One region of the Bacillus sp. FSL K6-3431 genome, then DNA from elsewhere that is predicted to be linked to it. Evidence: riboswitches for the same ligand, from Rfam matches in the RefSeq annotation. Region 1 holds a riboswitch; the other holds the start of a gene.
The links. Region 1 has a riboswitch for lysine ahead of MHB53_RS10110 (Na+/H+ antiporter NhaC family protein). Riboswitches for the same ligand answer to the same signal wherever they lie in the genome.

Region 1 (8,191 bases):
AGAACCATTGACGGAATTAGATATTCAATTGAACAAATTGAAAGAGAAGACGGATATCATTATTTTATTATCACATTTGGGCATTTATGATGACGAGAAAATAGCAGAACTTCATCCAAACATCGATTTAATATTAGGCGGGCATACACATCATATTTTACATATGGGGAAACAAATAAATCGCACGACACTTGCTGCAGCTGGAAAATATGGGCAATATGTAGGCTATGTTAAGGTGGAGGAAAAACAAAGGACAAACGTAAAAGTGAAAGCAAGTCTCATTAAAACATCCAACCTGCCACCATCTAATAATGAAGAAAATAAAATACAATCATACGCTCAGATCGGTAAAGAACAATTAAATACAGAAGTTGCTGTAATTCCTGAAACATTGGCTTTTGATTGGACAATTCCATCGCCAACTCCGCAGATTTTATGTGAAGCGATACACGAGTGGTGTAATGCTGATTGTACGCTCATCAACTCAGGACTTGTTTTAGCGCCCTTAAAAAAAGGGGAAATAACAAAATATGACCTACACCAAATGCTTCCACATCCGATCAATCCGTGTACCGTTGAACTGACAGGTGCGGAGCTTAAAGAAATTCTATTGCATGCAGAGAGTGATCATTGGCCATCGTTAGAAGTAAAAGGTCTTGGTTTTCGTGGAAGTGTAATGGGTAAATTTATTTATTATGGAATTGAAATAAATCGTAGCAAGCTTGAAGTGGAAATTGCGGGAAAACCACTGGATCCTGAAAGGATTTATAAGCTTGGTACAATTGATATGTTTACATTTGGAAAGTTTTTTCCAGAAATGCAACGTTCGGAAATGAAGCAATATTATATGCCAGAGTTCCTTCGTGATGTAATGGAATGGAAATTGAAAAAACTTTATGGATCATAATCAGTAAACTATTGATTCCAATATTCATACATATGAATATTGGAAGGAGTGAATAAGATGGTTTCAGTTGTTCCGATTAACATCGGTGGGTTCACCTTTATTGCCACTTCAGTAAGCTTGCCAAAGACGACATTGCTTACTGTATCTAATGATAATGGATATATAATGTGTGGTGCATTAGATGTGGGATTGCTTAATCGTTTACTTGCGGATCGTGAGATTATCGCGGGAAGAGCATTGGGAGTTAGGACGATAGATCAGTTATTGGAAGCACCTTTGGAATCAGTTACAAAGGCAGCTGAAAAGTTGGGGATTAAGGTTGGTATGAAAGGAAAAGATGCATTGCTTAAAATGGTAAATTAAATGAACATTATGTACTTTAATCGTGGAAACAGTAATAAGTCTAGATAGATGTTTCACTTTGTAGCGCTAAATCCCCTCTTATCAGCATATATTAGCTGTTAAGGGGGGATTTTATTGGCAGTATTTCGCGCTCGAAGGACACGGCGCGGGCCTTTGCCGTTCCGTTATGTCTTATTGCTATCATTGGTATTTTTTATATTCTCTACGGCCGCAGGGCTGTGGATCGTAAATAAAGGTATTAAGCCGACATTGGTCAGGTATGCCGAATCACAGACGAGAAAAATCGCGCCAATGGTGATCAATAATGCTGTAAAGGAAGTTGTCCCAAATGTGAAGGATATAAAAGAAGTAACGGAAACAGTACCGAATGGTGCGGGAGGAACATCGACGAATTTTGATACTGTTATTATCTCACGGATTAAGTCAGATATCGAAACCCTTGTGCAAGCTAACTTAAAGGAAGCGGAAAGGGGAAATCTACAAGCGTTGGAAGCTGAAGCGAATATAGAAATAGACATGGATAAAACTGCCGAAGATGATGGGATTGTATATTCCGTTCCACTTGGGCAAGCAACGAATAATGTGTTACTTGGAAATCTGGGACCACGAATTCCAATCAAATTTACGGCGATCGGAGATGTACAAACGAATATAGATTATGATATGGAACCGTATGGAATTAATAGTGCTTTTATTGTAGTATCTATACAAATCGTGGTACATGTGCAAATTATTATTCCTTTTGAATCAACAATGACGAAGGTGACGCAAAGTATTCCAATCGCAATTGGAGTCTTGGAAGGAGCGGTTCCACAATTTTATAATGGAAGTGGTAATACTGGACCATCCATCCAAATGCCAACTAAACCGGAGTAAATTGCTAGTATGCTGGAAAAATGTTATATTAGAATTATAAATGAATCAAACCTTATCAAATCGGATGGGGTAGAGGTGCAAAATAAATCAGTAAGCTGCGTGAGGATGACAACTATGATCATAGCTGAAAGGTTCTTTTGCCGAAGCGAGAATGTATGTCAATACGTGATCGTTGGTGTTGCTCTAAATAAGAGTACCACTCTCATTATTTGATTTTGTTAAACGAATCAAAATGGGGAGCTACAGATCACGATGGAGTACCTGTACATTACAAGAGTAATGGTAGATCTCTATCATTGCTCTTTTTGTGTGTTTAAATCTGTCTGCGGCTCCTCTAAACAATAGGAGGAAAAATGGAGAATTCAATTTTTTCATTACTTCCGCCACTTTTGGCGATTGTAATGGTCATCATAACAAAAAGAGTTTTACTCTCCCTAGGAACAGGGATTATAACATCAGCCTTGCTTTTGGAAAAGGGAAGTCCTATTAGTGCTGTATCCACATTATGGAAAACAATTAAAGGGATTTTTATTGAAAATGGTAGTTTGAACACATGGAATATTTATATTGTTTTATTTTTATTTATTTTAGGAGCAATTACAACGCTTATTAATATTGCAGGTGGAAGCCGAGCTTTTGGAGAATGGGCGATGACAAAGGTAAAAAGTAGGGCTGGAGCACAAGTATTAGCTGCAGTGTTTGGGATTATCATTTTTATCGATGATTATTTTAATGCTTTAGCAGTTGGTCAGGTTGCGCGTCCAATAACGGATCGTCATCGTGTATCACGAGCAAAGCTTGCTTATATTATTGACTCAACTTCCGCGCCAGTCTGTGTTGTAGCACCTATTTCAAGCTGGGGCGCGTTTATTATTGGGATTATTGGTACTGTGTTTGTTACCCACAACATTACCGACATTTCACCATTGTCTGCCTTTCTTCAAATGATTCCAATGAATTTATACGTATGGACAGCATTAGCACTTGTTTTTATTATCGCGATTCGAAATATTGATTTTGGCAGCATGAAGGTACATGAGGAACGGACAATAGCCACAGGTACCCCATACGACCCAGACAAAGCGATTCCAGGTGAAGTGAAAGAAAACCTGCCTGTCAGTGAAAAGGGAGCAGTGGGGGATTTACTGTGGCCGATTGCGGCACTTTTTATTGGAACGGTTGGCGCTATCATTTGGAGCGGGTTAAAAGAAACAGAAGGTAAAGCATCTATTATGGATATATTCGCTAATGCCGATGTCTCTGCGGCGCTTTTATATGGTGGGTTATTCGGTTTAGTTGTAACTATCGCTTTATTTTTCCGTCAACAAATAAAACATAAATCTTTGGAATCAAAATATATTGTTACTGGTTTAAAGGTAGGTGTCCAATCAATGGTGCCTGCTGTGCTTATTTTACTTTTCGCATGGGCAATTAGTTCCCTCATTGATGAGTTAGGGACAGGTATATATTTGGCTAGCCTTGTTGAAAAATCTCAATTAAATCCAATATTTCTACCAGTAGTTTTATTTTTCGGTGCAGGATTAATGGCCTTTTCTACAGGAACATCTTGGGGGGCATTTGGTATTTTATTACCGATTGCAGGACAAATAATTGCTGTCACTGATATATCATTATTATTGCCTGCAATGGCTGCTGTGCTAGCCGGTTCTGTGTTTGGCGACCATTGTTCACCAATATCAGATACAACGATTCTTTCTTCGACAGGTGCAGGTTGTAATCATATGGATCATGTACTTACACAACTTCCATATGCCGTAACTGCTGCAGTGATTTCGGGGATTGGCTATGTAGTACTGGGAATGTCGGGCAGCACTGTATTTGGTCTGCTAACAATCATACTGCTGTTAGTAATTTTTACAGCAGTGATGGAAAAAAATAAAAAGAAACAACTTGAAATGTAAAGTGAAATGTCAACAAAATGATATGTATTGAAAAAAAGGAGGGGTGTCCAAAAAGTCATATAATGGCTTTTTAGGAGCCCCTCTTTATCCTCATCACGAAAAAGGCACGACCTGGTCATTGGACGCACTTCGATTGCCCCTCCCTGCAAAAAAGCAGGACTAAGGTAAATCGAACGTCTCCCGATTGCCCTCCCTGCGAAAAAAGCAGGACCAAGGTAAATCGAATGTCTACCGATTGCCCCTCCTAGCGAAAAAAGCAGGACTAAGGTAAATCGAACGCCTCCCGATTGCCCCTCCTAGCGAAAAAAGCAGGACTAAGGTAAATTGAACATCTACCGATTTCCGCTCACTGCGAAAAAGGCACTCCCAAGGTCAATTGAACGCCCCCACTCCAATCAACTTACACTTTTTTTTAATCAGAGCAAGATGAAAAATTAGTAGAAAGCCGTTTTACCGATTTTCATACTTATCGGACAGCTCCTTCTATCTAATTTTTACTACGTTCCCAGTTTTTTAAATGTGGGTAAGGATCAAAAGACCATTCATTGATTCCGTTGTCTTTATACATACCGAAGTGAAGATGTGGCGGGAATTTACCAGATGTGCCTGGTGGACCATAGCCAGAGCTTCCAACGCTTCCGATTACTGTACCAGGCTCTACAGTATCTCCAATGTTTATATCTTTAGCATAACCATTTAAGTGAGCGTAGTAATGGTACGTATTGTTTATATCACGGATGCCGATGCGCCAACCTCCAAATTTATTCCACCCTTTTAATTCAACGACTCCATAAGCAACAGCGTAAACGGGCGTGCCATAACTAGCGAAAATATCCGTGCCTTCATGGATTCTTCGGCCACCCCAGCCTCTTCCAGCTCCCCACGTATTATTATACGAATAATGATGAGATTTCGGGATGGGAAAGGCTTTTTCGATTAAATCGATCCGATTGAATGTCTTAAATAACTTTACATTTGTCATAATCGCGTTGACCGTTTTATCTCGTTGATAATAATCCCATAACGCAATCCGAAATGATTGATCATTCACCCCGTATTGGGAAATATATGTTGCAAGTGTATAAAGTAAATCTTCATCATTATCTTTATTCGCTTTCCCGTCCCCATCTCCGTCCTGTCCTTTGCCGCCAAATAGTCCAATTGAAAGTAAATTTTCGTCTTGTGGATTAGGATTTGTAGGACCTACCCATTGTTCTGGAGTTATATAATAACCAGTAAATCCATCAGGTTTTGGCAAATCATTGCGTACATGGCGAATACTTCGCTCAAATTGATCGATAGCGGCTATATAATACCAAGGAATTTGTGACGTAGCTTCTGTCTTTTTATATAAAGTGATCCTTTTCTCCAATATTTCAGCGTCTGTTAATGATACTGCATTAACTTGCCATGGAAAAAATAAGAACAGGAGTAAAGCTAGCAACAATTTGTGCACAGAAAATTCACCTCTTTTCGGCCACTATATGAAAGGTAACATCGGCGTTGACACATAGGCGGGGGAGTACTATTAGCTACTTGATCCTACGCTTTTTATTTGTCGCCGATGTTCCCAAACCTGTAGCCACTGTCTTATCTGAGTCCTGATTAAGGACGCTTTTGATTTCGATCGAATTGTTGCTGGTAATTAGTTTTTTCTAATTCAGGATTGATCTGATCGGCTGTTTCGCCATTTGCATTTTCACCGTTACCTAATGTTCTTCCTTGAGGAGAACGTTCAAGCATTAATTTTACTGTTTTTCTAACTGTATTGTCTTTATCGCTAATGGTGGATGTCATTGATGCGATATTTCTGACATCTTGTGATAATGCTGGATCATCTGTTACGTATACATGGTACCAGCGTGGAACTACACTTGCTGCCGTTTTTTTTACTTGGTCTGCTGTTTCAAAACGAATGTCTTTCCCATCGTCATTAATTAGATAGGAAACTAATACTTCTTGATCAGTTACAAGCACATTGACATCTTCGACATTATTTAGTCTAACAGCCATTTTACTTATAGTGTCGGCTGTGTCTTCTCTATCTATTGGCCTTATTCCTATTTTGTTATCAGTATCATTTTGTGTAGAGTTTTTTACTTGGCGAACAAATCCAAATTGATCATTATGATATAATTCATTATGATCTTCTACATCTTTCGTATTTTTAGTAAGATCTCTTTTATCATCAGTTGTGCCACATGCGCTTAATAATGCTACAATCATACACAATATGACAACCCATCTTATTTTCATGGATGGACACCTCCCTCTGTACATAGGGTGCACAAGAAAATTAATTTTCTACTTAGAAAATGTTGGTTGATAGGCTATAATTTATATTAGGAAGAAAGAAAAGAAGTGGGTGAAGGAAAAATGATGGTAATTAATAATCAACAGTATGAATTGGTTAATGAGTTCCGTGACGGATTTAACGAAGAAGCCATTCGTGAAAGATACAGCGATATATTATCGAAATATGATTATATTGTTGGTGACTGGGGATATGGTCAATTACGTTTAAAAGGTTTTTTTTCGGACCAAAATCAAAAAGCTTCATTCGATACAAAAATAGGCACTTTAACAGAATATCTGTATGAGTATTGTAACTTTGGATGTGCTTACTTCGTTATGAAGAAAGTGGAAAAATGATTTTAAAACGAATGAATACTGTAGGCTGGAGATGATCATCTCCAGTCTACACTTCAACTATTTTGATATGGTGGCTCAATTTCTTCGTCTGGATTATCATGTGTAGGATGAGCTCCAGGGAAATTTCTAGGTTTGTTCTCGTGCATAGATTTAAATTCATAGTTGTAAGCACTGTATGACCGTTGTCCTTCTTCCCAAGGAGTAGATTTGTTCTCAACAGGTGTATTTTCACCTTTTGTTGCCCCGTATCCTCCTTCAGGAAATTCTTCAGGAATAATATAATTCCTATCAGTTTCAACATTGGACATATCCGTGTAGTGGATTTCTTTATTTTTATCATGCTTATTCATTTTGGTTAACCACCTTTTAAAGGTAGATTGTCCCTTTATGATGAAAAGCATTCGGAAAATACCTATAAAGCCATATATCATTTTTTTTGGTAAGATAGAAGAGATAGATCCAAATGGAGGTAGGACATATGTATTTTGTTGATCGCGATAAAATTGAGGAAATATTAATTTATATGGAGAAACAGCTTGAGCTCATTAAAAATAATAAAACATGGGATTCAGAATTGGAGAAATTAGCGCTAGAACGTTTAGCTACGACGTTAATTGAGGCTGTACTTGATACTGGAAATGCAATGATAGATGGTTTCATCATGCGTGACCCAGGCAGTTATGAAGATATCGTGGATATTCTTATGGATGAAAAAGTGATAAATGCCGAATTAGAATCTGTTTTGAAGGCAATAATTTCCTACAGGAAGATGCTTGTGCAGCAATATACCAATGTAGAACATCAGGTTTTATTAGATGTTTTGACGACCAAAATGAATATGCTTGAGCAATTCCCAACATGTATCCGTACATATTTAGTGAATGAACTCGGACCAGTTTCTGCATTCAGAAACTGATTAGTTTTTTTTTTGAAATTAGGGGGAACCAAGTGAAAAAGTATAAAGGATATTTAATTGATCTTGATGGGACGATGTATAGAGGATCTGAAGCTATTAAGGGAGCAATCGCTTTTGTTCGTAAGCTTGATGATAATCATATTCCATATTTGTATGTGACAAATAATTCTTCTAAAACAGCTGAACAAGTTGTAGATCATTTAAGTGGCTTTAGTATTGAAGCCACTGCTAGTCATATCATTACTACAGCGATGGCTACTGCGACTTATATCGCGGATACGATCCCAGATCCACGTGTTTTTATGATTGGGGAAGAGGGACTTAAAGAGGCATTACTCGAAAAAAATATAATAATTACTAATGATCAACCAAATGTAGTAGTTGTTGGGATTGACAGGGAAATTAATTATGAGAAATTAACAAAAGCTTGTCTTGCAGTTAGGGAAGGGGCAAAATTTATTTCTACGAATGGAGATATAGCCTTGCCAACAGAAAGAGGGTTAATGCCGGGGAATGGCGCTATCACATCTGTTATTTCTGTATCGACAGAAACTA
Region 2 (8,191 bases), 3.2 Mb from region 1:
GAGGATATCGCAATTCTTACGATTAATCGTCCTCCAGCTAATGCACTTTCTTCAGACATGATTCGTGGGATTTCACAAGTAATGGATGACTTAAAAAAAGATGATCAGGTTCGAGCCATTCTCATCCATGGAGAAGGACGTTTTTTCTCAGCAGGTGCTGATATAAAAGAATTTACGGAAATTAAAAGTGGTGAGGAATTTGCGGAATTAGCGGCACGGGGACAAAAGGCCTTTGAGAGAATTGAAAACTATCCAAAGCCTGTCATCGCTGCGATACATGGAGCTGCTTTAGGAGGTGGCCTTGAGTTGGCAATGGCTTGTCACATAAGACTTGTTAGTGAGGATGCTAAGCTCGGTTTGCCAGAATTACAGCTTGGTTTAATCCCGGGATTTGCAGGGACACAACGTTTACCTAGGCTTATAGGTGTAGCAAAAGCCGCAGAATTACTATTAACTAGCGAATCTATTACGGGAGTCGAAGCGGTACAGTATGGTCTTGCTAACCACGCCTATCCAGAAGATCAATTATTAAAAAAGGCAAAAGAAATGGTAAGGATAATCGCAAACAAAAGTCCTGCTTCAGTAAAAGCAGTTATTGAATTGCTCCAATATAGTAAAACCGATCAATTTAATGAAGGTGTCAAACAAGAAGCAGAGAAATTTGCAGTTGTCTTTGATTCTAATGATGGTAAAGAAGGAATCCAGGCATTTATAGAAAAAAGAAAGCCAATATTTACGGGGAAATAAAAATTAACAGTGCGTGTTCAAAAAGGAAGCCAAATTAGAAACAAGGAAACCGAGCAATAAAGTAATCCGCCGTTTATCATTTGGTGACTTTGAACATTCATTAGTTTCTGCTCCTAGCTACTCGGCCAGGTTGCACCAAACTAATTTTCTGGGGAATTCAAGCGCCTATACAATAGATTTTTGGGAGGTTAAATCGATGAATATCTTTGTAATTATGAAAAGGACATTTGATACCGAAGAAAAGATTTCTATCTCAAGCGGTTCAATTAACGAAGACGGTGCTGAATTTATTATTAACCCATATGATGAATATGCCATTGAGGAAGCGATTCGCGTGCGGGATGACCACGGCGGGGAAGTAACTGTACTTACGGTTGGTGAGGAAGAAGCTGAAAAGCAGTTACGAACTGCACTTGCGATGGGTGCTGATAAAGCAGTAATTATTAATATAGAAGATGTCGTGGAAGAATGTGATCAATATACGGTTGCAACGATTATCGGTGAATATTTAAAAGATAAAGCGGTAGATTTAATTCTTGCAGGCAATGTCGCTATTGACGGTGGATCAGGACAAGTCGGGCCTAGGGTAGCGGATATATTAGATATTAATTATATTACTACGATTACAAAGTTAAATATTTCAGGTGAAACAGTAACTGTTACGCGAGATGTTGAAGGAGATTCTGAAATTATTCATACAACGCTTCCATTGCTTGTAACGGCTCAACAGGGATTAAATGATCCTCGTTATCCATCGCTTCCAGGTATTATGAAAGCAAAGAAAAAGCCATTGAATGAATTGGAGCTAGATGATCTTGGTTTAGATGAAGATGATGTAGAAGCGAAAACAAAAACAATGGACATTTTCCTACCTCCTGCAAAAGAAGCCGGTAGAATTCTGGAAGGCGAGCTAGAAACACAAGTGAAGGAACTGGCAGGTTTGTTAACGAAAATAATTTAAGAGGATGTTCAAAAAGTTACCAAATGATAAACGGCGAATTTCTTCGTTGGCGGTTAGGTACTTCTACTAAAGAAAAGGAAACTCTGTTAAGGTAAGAGGAACCTCTGTTAAGATCGCTCACGTCCTGTGAGCAACACAAGTCAGCATATCGTGTGCAAGCCCGATCCTCAAAACCTTCTCGCGCCTCGAACTTCTTGTTTCTAATTTGGCACCTTTTTGAACACGTAATTTAACAAATTTTTTCGGAAGAATAGGAGGTAATAAAATGGGGAAAAAACTACTTGTATTGGGAGAATTGCGAGATGGAACATTAAGAAATGTCTCTTTTGAAGCAATTGCAGCGGGGAAAAAAATAGCTGGTGATGGAGAAGTGGTAGCTGTGTTGCTCGGTGACTCAGCACGAACAAACGCGGAAGAAATGATTCATTACGGAGCAGACCGCGTGATCATTGTAGAAAATGAAAAGTTGGGACATTATACTTCAGATGGATTCTCTCAAGCATTTTTAGCTGTCATAAAGCAAGAAAAACCTGATGGCATCGTATTTGGCCACACTGCACTCGGAAAGGATTTATCACCGAAAATTGCAAGTAAATTAAATAGTGGTTTAATATCGGATGTGACTTCGATCGAAGTAGATGGAGAAGAGTTAGTATTTATTAGACCGATATTTTCGGGAAAAGCTTTTGAAAAGAAAGCAATTTTAGCAGGTACCACTTTTATCACAATTAGGCCAAACAATATTGAACCGCTGCGAAAAGATGACTCAAGAAGCGGAGATGTGGCATCCATATCAGTTGATATCAAGGATTTACGAACAATTATTCAAGACATTGTAAGGAAGACTAGTGAAGGTGTGGATTTATCTGAAGCGAAAGTGATCATCGCTGGTGGGCGTGGCGTAAAAAGCGCAGAAGGTTTCGAGCCTCTTCAAGCACTAGCCGATGTACTCGGTGGCGCTGTTGGAGCATCACGTGGAGCTTGTGACGCAGATTATTGCGATTACTCATTACAAATAGGCCAAACTGGGAAGGTCGTCACGCCTGATCTATACATTGCATGTGGGATTTCCGGTGCCATTCAGCATATAGCAGGTATGTCTAACTCTAAAGTAATTGTGGCAATTAACAAGGATCCTGAAGCATCAATATTCACTGTTGCAGATTATGGGATTGTTGCTGATCTGTTCGAAGTTGTTCCTTTGTTAACGGAAGAATTTCGCAAAATCAAAGCCGCTTCGTCTTGAAAGATTAGACTGAGTATGTGCTATTAATAGGGTATATTAAAAATGAAGCAAATAATTAGCGTGTTTCCACACCTGATGATATACTGTCGTTAGCTTCAGATTGATATTTAGGAGGTAATTAAATGGCAATAATACATGCAACAGACCTAGACTTTGCTACTGAAATTGGCGAAGGTGTCGTATTAGTAGACTTTTGGGCTCCATGGTGTGGGCCTTGTAAAATGATTGCACCGGTTCTTGAAGAACTTGACGCTGAATTGGGCGAAAAAGCAAAAATTGTAAAAGTAGATGTTGACGATAACCAAGAAACAGCAGGTCAATATGGAATCATGAGTATTCCAACATTAGTTGTTTTTAAAGATGGTGAGCAAGTCGACAAAGCAGTTGGCTTTCAATCTAAAGATCAACTTGCAGAGTTACTGAATAAACATATGTAACAGAAGAATCTAAAATCCGGGCTAAATTGCCTGGATTTTTTTAAATAATAAAAGGATTAGATGATACAATAAAAAAGAATATGTCCATGTTTAGAATGGCACCGGCGCTTCAGGACGTGGTGAATTTTGCCAAGGTTCAATGTCCACATAGTCGCAAAACAAGCGTTTTCGCTTTTCTTATCAAGGGGATGAGGTTATGAATGAAAGAATCGGCCATAAATTAGAGATTTTGCCGGATCAACCAGGTTGTTATTTAATGAAAGATCGGCAGGGTACGATTATTTATGTTGGAAAGGCAAAAGTTTTAAAAAACCGGGTACGTTCTTATTTTACAGGTTCACATGATACAAAAACACAGAGACTTGTTAGTGAAATCGTTGATTTTGAATATATCGTTACATCTTCAGATATTGAAGCACTTATTTTAGAAATGAATTTGATTAAAAAGCATGATCCTAAATACAATATCATGCTCAAAGATGATAAAAGCTATCCATATATAAAGTTAACGAATGAACGTCATCCAAAACTAATTATTACACGTAAAGTAAAAAAAGATAAAGGTAAATATTTTGGCCCATATCCGAATGCGCATTCAGCAAATGAAACGAAAAAACTGCTTGATCGGCTGTATCCATTAAGGAAATGCCAGACACTACCAGATCGAGTTTGTTTATATTATCATCTGGGACAATGTCTAGCTCCATGTGTATATGAAGTGAAAACAGAAACATATAAAGAAATGACGGATGAAATTACTCGTTTTCTAAATGGTGGATACTCGACGATCAAAGTGGATTTGCAGAAAAAGATGCTGGAGGCTTCTGAAAATCTCGAGTTTGAAAGGGCATCAGAATATCGTGATCAAATATCTCATATAGAGGCAACGATGGAAAAACAGAAAATGATGACATCTGATTTTACAGATCGAGATGTTTTTGGATATGCGTTGGATAAAGGGTGGATGTGTGTCCAGGTATTTTTCATTCGACAGGGAAAATTAATTGAGCGAGAGGTGTCACTGTTTCCTGTTTATGGTGAAAAAGCGGAAGAGTTTCTCACATATCTAGGGCAATTTTATTCCATTCCAGAAAACTTTAAACCGAAAGAGATATTAATACCAGAAGCCGCTGACGAAATGTTAGCGGAACAATTATTACAAGTTAAAGTACTAAAACCAAAAAAGGGTCAAAAAAAAGAATTAGTTAAACTAGCGTGTAAAAATGCACAAATTTCTTTAGGTGAGAAATTCTCTCTTATTGAACGTGATGAAGAGCGAACTGTCCATGCAATCGATAAACTAGGAAATGCTATGGATATATACACTCCATATAGAATTGAGGCATTTGATAACTCGAATATTCAAGGATCCAATCCCGTTTCCGCCCTTGTCGTATTTATTAATGGGAAGCCAGAAAAAAAGGAATACCGAAAATACAAAATTAAAACAGTTAAAGGGCCTGACGATTATGAGTCAATGAGGGAAGTTGTAAGAAGAAGATATACAAGAGTGTTACGAGATAAACTCCCGCTTCCTGATTTGATACTGATTGATGGTGGGAAAGGTCAAATTGATACGGTAAAAGAAATTATCGAAGACGAGCTTGGCTTAGATATTCCTGTCGCCGGGTTAGCAAAAGATGATAAGCATCGTACATCACAGCTGCTATTTGGTAATCCGCTTGAAATTATTCCACTTGATCGTAATAGTCAGGAATTTTATTTATTACAAAGAATTCAAGATGAAGTCCATCGATTTGCAATTACCTTCCACAGGCAATTGCGAGGAAAGTCAGCATTTCAGTCAGCATTAGATGATATAGATGGTATTGGACCTGTTAGAAAGAAAAAGCTACTTCGCCATTTTGGTTCATTGAAAAAAATGAAAGAAGCTGAGGTAGAGGATTTTATAGAACTGGGCTTGCCAACTAAAATTGCGGAGGCACTAAAGGAAAACTTAGAACAATAAGTTGATAATTCTAAATCTAGATGCTATAATGATTGAAAATTAATAATAATGATAGAGGTGCAACCCTCAAGAGTAAAGATCCAGAGAAGTACGGGCTTCAATGAAGGATTTTGAAAGGGATGGTTTGCCGAAGTGGAGAAAAACCCTTACTATTTTCCGCTGGTCCTGGATTTAAGAAATGCAGGATTGTCAAAACAGTATATATACTGTTTTGGAGGGCTATCTCATGATGTTAGTGAATGAATTGAGTGTAATTATGCGATTCACAGGCAATGAGATTAACCTCTCATTGTCTTTTTTTATATCATTCAGAAAGTGGGCAGGATAATGGGAACAATTGTTATCAAGTTTGGTGGTTCATCGCTTAGTACCACAGATAAAATTAAACAAGCGGCGGAGCGAATTGCAAATTATAAGAAAAGTGGAAAAGAAGTGGTAGTGGTTGTTTCAGCAATGGGGAAAACAACAGACCAACTGCTACATCTTGCAGGGCAGATTACTGATAACCCGGCCAATAGAGAAATGGACATGCTTTTAACTACTGGAGAGCAGGTTTCTATTTCGCTTTTATCTATGGCTCTTACGGAAATGGGAATGCCTGCGGTATCTTTCACTGGTTGGCAGGCTGGAATTGTGACAGAACAAGTTCATTCCAATGCAAGAATTGTGGATGTGAAAATAAAGCCTATCGAAGAAAAGTTAGCAGAAGGTAAAATAGTTGTTGCTGCAGGATTTCAAGGCGTGACAGAAGATGGAGAGATTACAACGCTGGGTAGAGGTGGATCAGATACAACTGCTGTTGCTCTAGCAGCTGCTTTAGGTGCTGAACGTTGTCTTATTTGTACAGATGTGACAGGAGTGTATACATCTGACCCGCGCTATGTATCCCAGGCTCGTAAATTATCCGTTGTCTCATATGATGAAATGCTAGAACTCGCTAATTTAGGAGCTGGCGTTTTACATCCGCGTGCAGTTGAATTTGCAAAAAATTACAATCTAGTGCTTGAAGTACGTTCAAGCACAGAAGATGAAGATGGAACCGTAATTAAGGAGGAAGTATCCATGGAAAATAATTTAATCGTTCGAGGTGTTGCTTTTGAGAAAGATATTACAAGACTGACTATTTTTGGTTTGAAAGATGAAATAACAGGCTTGTCTTCGATCTTTTCAGTATTGGCTAAAAATGCAATAGACGTAGATATTATTATTCAAAGTCAAATAGATGGAAATAAAACAAATTTATCTTTTTCAATTAAAAATAAAGATCGCCAAGCTACTGTCGATATTCTTGAAAGTCAAAAAGAGACTCTTGGATTTGAAAGTATTGAATATGAAGCAGGTCTGGCGAAAGTGTCGATCGTTGGTTCGGGTATGGTCTCTAATCCTGGTGTTGCTGCTCATATGTTCCAAGTATTAGCAGATGAAAATATCCAAATTAAAATGGTTAGTACATCGGAGATTAAAGTATCAGCAGTAGTAGAAGAAGATAAAATGACTTCTGCAGCGCAAACATTACATGAAGCGTTCGATCTTGGTGCGGTAGTGGAAGAAGTAAAATAAAGCTCAAATGTAAAAGAGGTTGTCTCGAATAAAAATTTGAGACAACCTCTTTTGGTTAATTGTTACAACAGTGGAAATATAATTAATTATGGTATAGTCCCGCTAACATGTACAGATACCGGCTACCTCTCGAACACGCACACCTTATTCAATCGGATCTTTTGGGTCCCATCTAACTGTAAAGATAACTATATTTTGCTTTTTAACTATCTCTTCATAGGCTTCGGTCATCACTTGTTTTTGGATTTGTACCTGTTGAGCGATAAAGCCTGCTTCAAGACGAAATGATGGATCGGTTAACATTTGTAATCTTCTTTGCACGATATCGCCACTAAGTTCAAACTTCATTTCGTTTTTACTTTCGCTACTCAGGCGTAATTGTCCCCAGCCAGCATCTTGAAAAAAAGATTCACTTTCTTCTTTAGAAAGAACAGGAAACTTACGTGCCAAATGTTTTCCTGACCAATATGTAATTTCAGGAGTGTCTTTGCCCAATAAATCAGGAATAAGAATATCCCGAAGTAATTCATAGCCAAATATCGGTACAGTATAGCTTTCATCTATATCATTTTGCGTTGCAACTTTTTTTTCTATGGAAGATTTCAATTAATTCCCCTCTTTCTTTATGCACCTATTATATACAAAAATCAGGGCGAAAAGAAAAAAAAGTGATAAATATTCCACCTGAAAAGTTTTCAGAATGTAATTAAAACAATAATAAAATATGTAAACGTTGCCTTGACGCTTCTGATAGTGAGGAGTAGAATAGATATGTCACATAATTGATGAAAAATACTTTATGCAGTTTTGGTATTTAAGTGGTTTTCACTCTATACTGACTGCCGCATAGAGGTTGAACAATTAAGGGGGGGAAATTGTGGCAGGGAAAAATGAATTTTATTGGCGCAGATTGCACTCATTATTGGGTGTTATTCCGGTGGGCCTTTTTGTAGTGCAGCACTTAATCATTAATCACTTTGCTACGCAGGGTGAAGAAGCATTTAATAATGCTTCGGCATTTATGGGAAATCTTCCTTTTGTAATTTTCCTTGAATTTGCAGTAATATACATACCAATTTTGTTTCATGGAATTCTTGGAATTTATATCGCGTTCACTGCAAAAAACAATCCAGTCAAGCTAAGTTACTTTCGAAATTGGATGTTTACCATCCAACGTTATACAGGCGTGCTTTTATTGGCATTCATTGCATGGCATGTATGGGAAACTCGTATTCAAAAGGCATTCTTTGGTGTAGAAGTTAATTTTAAAA

Region 2: another riboswitch for lysine. It lies ahead of MHB53_RS24335 (aspartate kinase); the one in region 1 lies ahead of MHB53_RS10110 (Na+/H+ antiporter NhaC family protein).

Annotation. Positions count from the first base shown of each region.
Region 1 covers NZ_JBBOCT010000001.1:1,943,955-1,952,145, reverse strand. The annotation lists gene MHB53_RS10125 (bifunctional metallophosphatase/5'-nucleotidase) at 1-907, shown strand, start outside; gene MHB53_RS10120 (YunC family protein) at 965-1,270, shown strand; gene yunB (sporulation protein YunB) at 1,385-2,146, shown strand; lysine riboswitch at 2,209-2,397, shown strand; gene MHB53_RS10110 (Na+/H+ antiporter NhaC family protein) at 2,500-4,068, shown strand; gene MHB53_RS10105 (M23 family metallopeptidase) at 4,556-5,515, opposite strand; gene MHB53_RS10100 (YhcN/YlaJ family sporulation lipoprotein) at 5,674-6,324, opposite strand; gene MHB53_RS10095 (YutD family protein) at 6,445-6,720, shown strand; gene MHB53_RS10090 (cytosolic protein) at 6,774-7,070, opposite strand; gene MHB53_RS10085 (DUF86 domain-containing protein) at 7,199-7,636, shown strand; gene MHB53_RS10080 (TIGR01457 family HAD-type hydrolase) at 7,669-8,191, shown strand, end outside.
Region 2 covers NZ_JBBOCT010000001.1:5,103,661-5,111,851, forward strand. The annotation lists gene MHB53_RS24310 (enoyl-CoA hydratase) at 1-747, shown strand, start outside; gene MHB53_RS24315 (electron transfer flavoprotein subunit beta/FixA family protein) at 944-1,708, shown strand; gene MHB53_RS24320 (electron transfer flavoprotein subunit alpha/FixB family protein) at 1,974-2,954, shown strand; gene trxA (thioredoxin) at 3,077-3,391, shown strand; gene uvrC (excinuclease ABC subunit UvrC) at 3,588-5,360, shown strand; lysine riboswitch at 5,405-5,590, shown strand; gene MHB53_RS24335 (aspartate kinase) at 5,688-6,920, shown strand; gene MHB53_RS24340 (YslB family protein) at 7,065-7,526, opposite strand; gene MHB53_RS24345 (succinate dehydrogenase cytochrome b558 subunit) at 7,798-8,191, shown strand, end outside.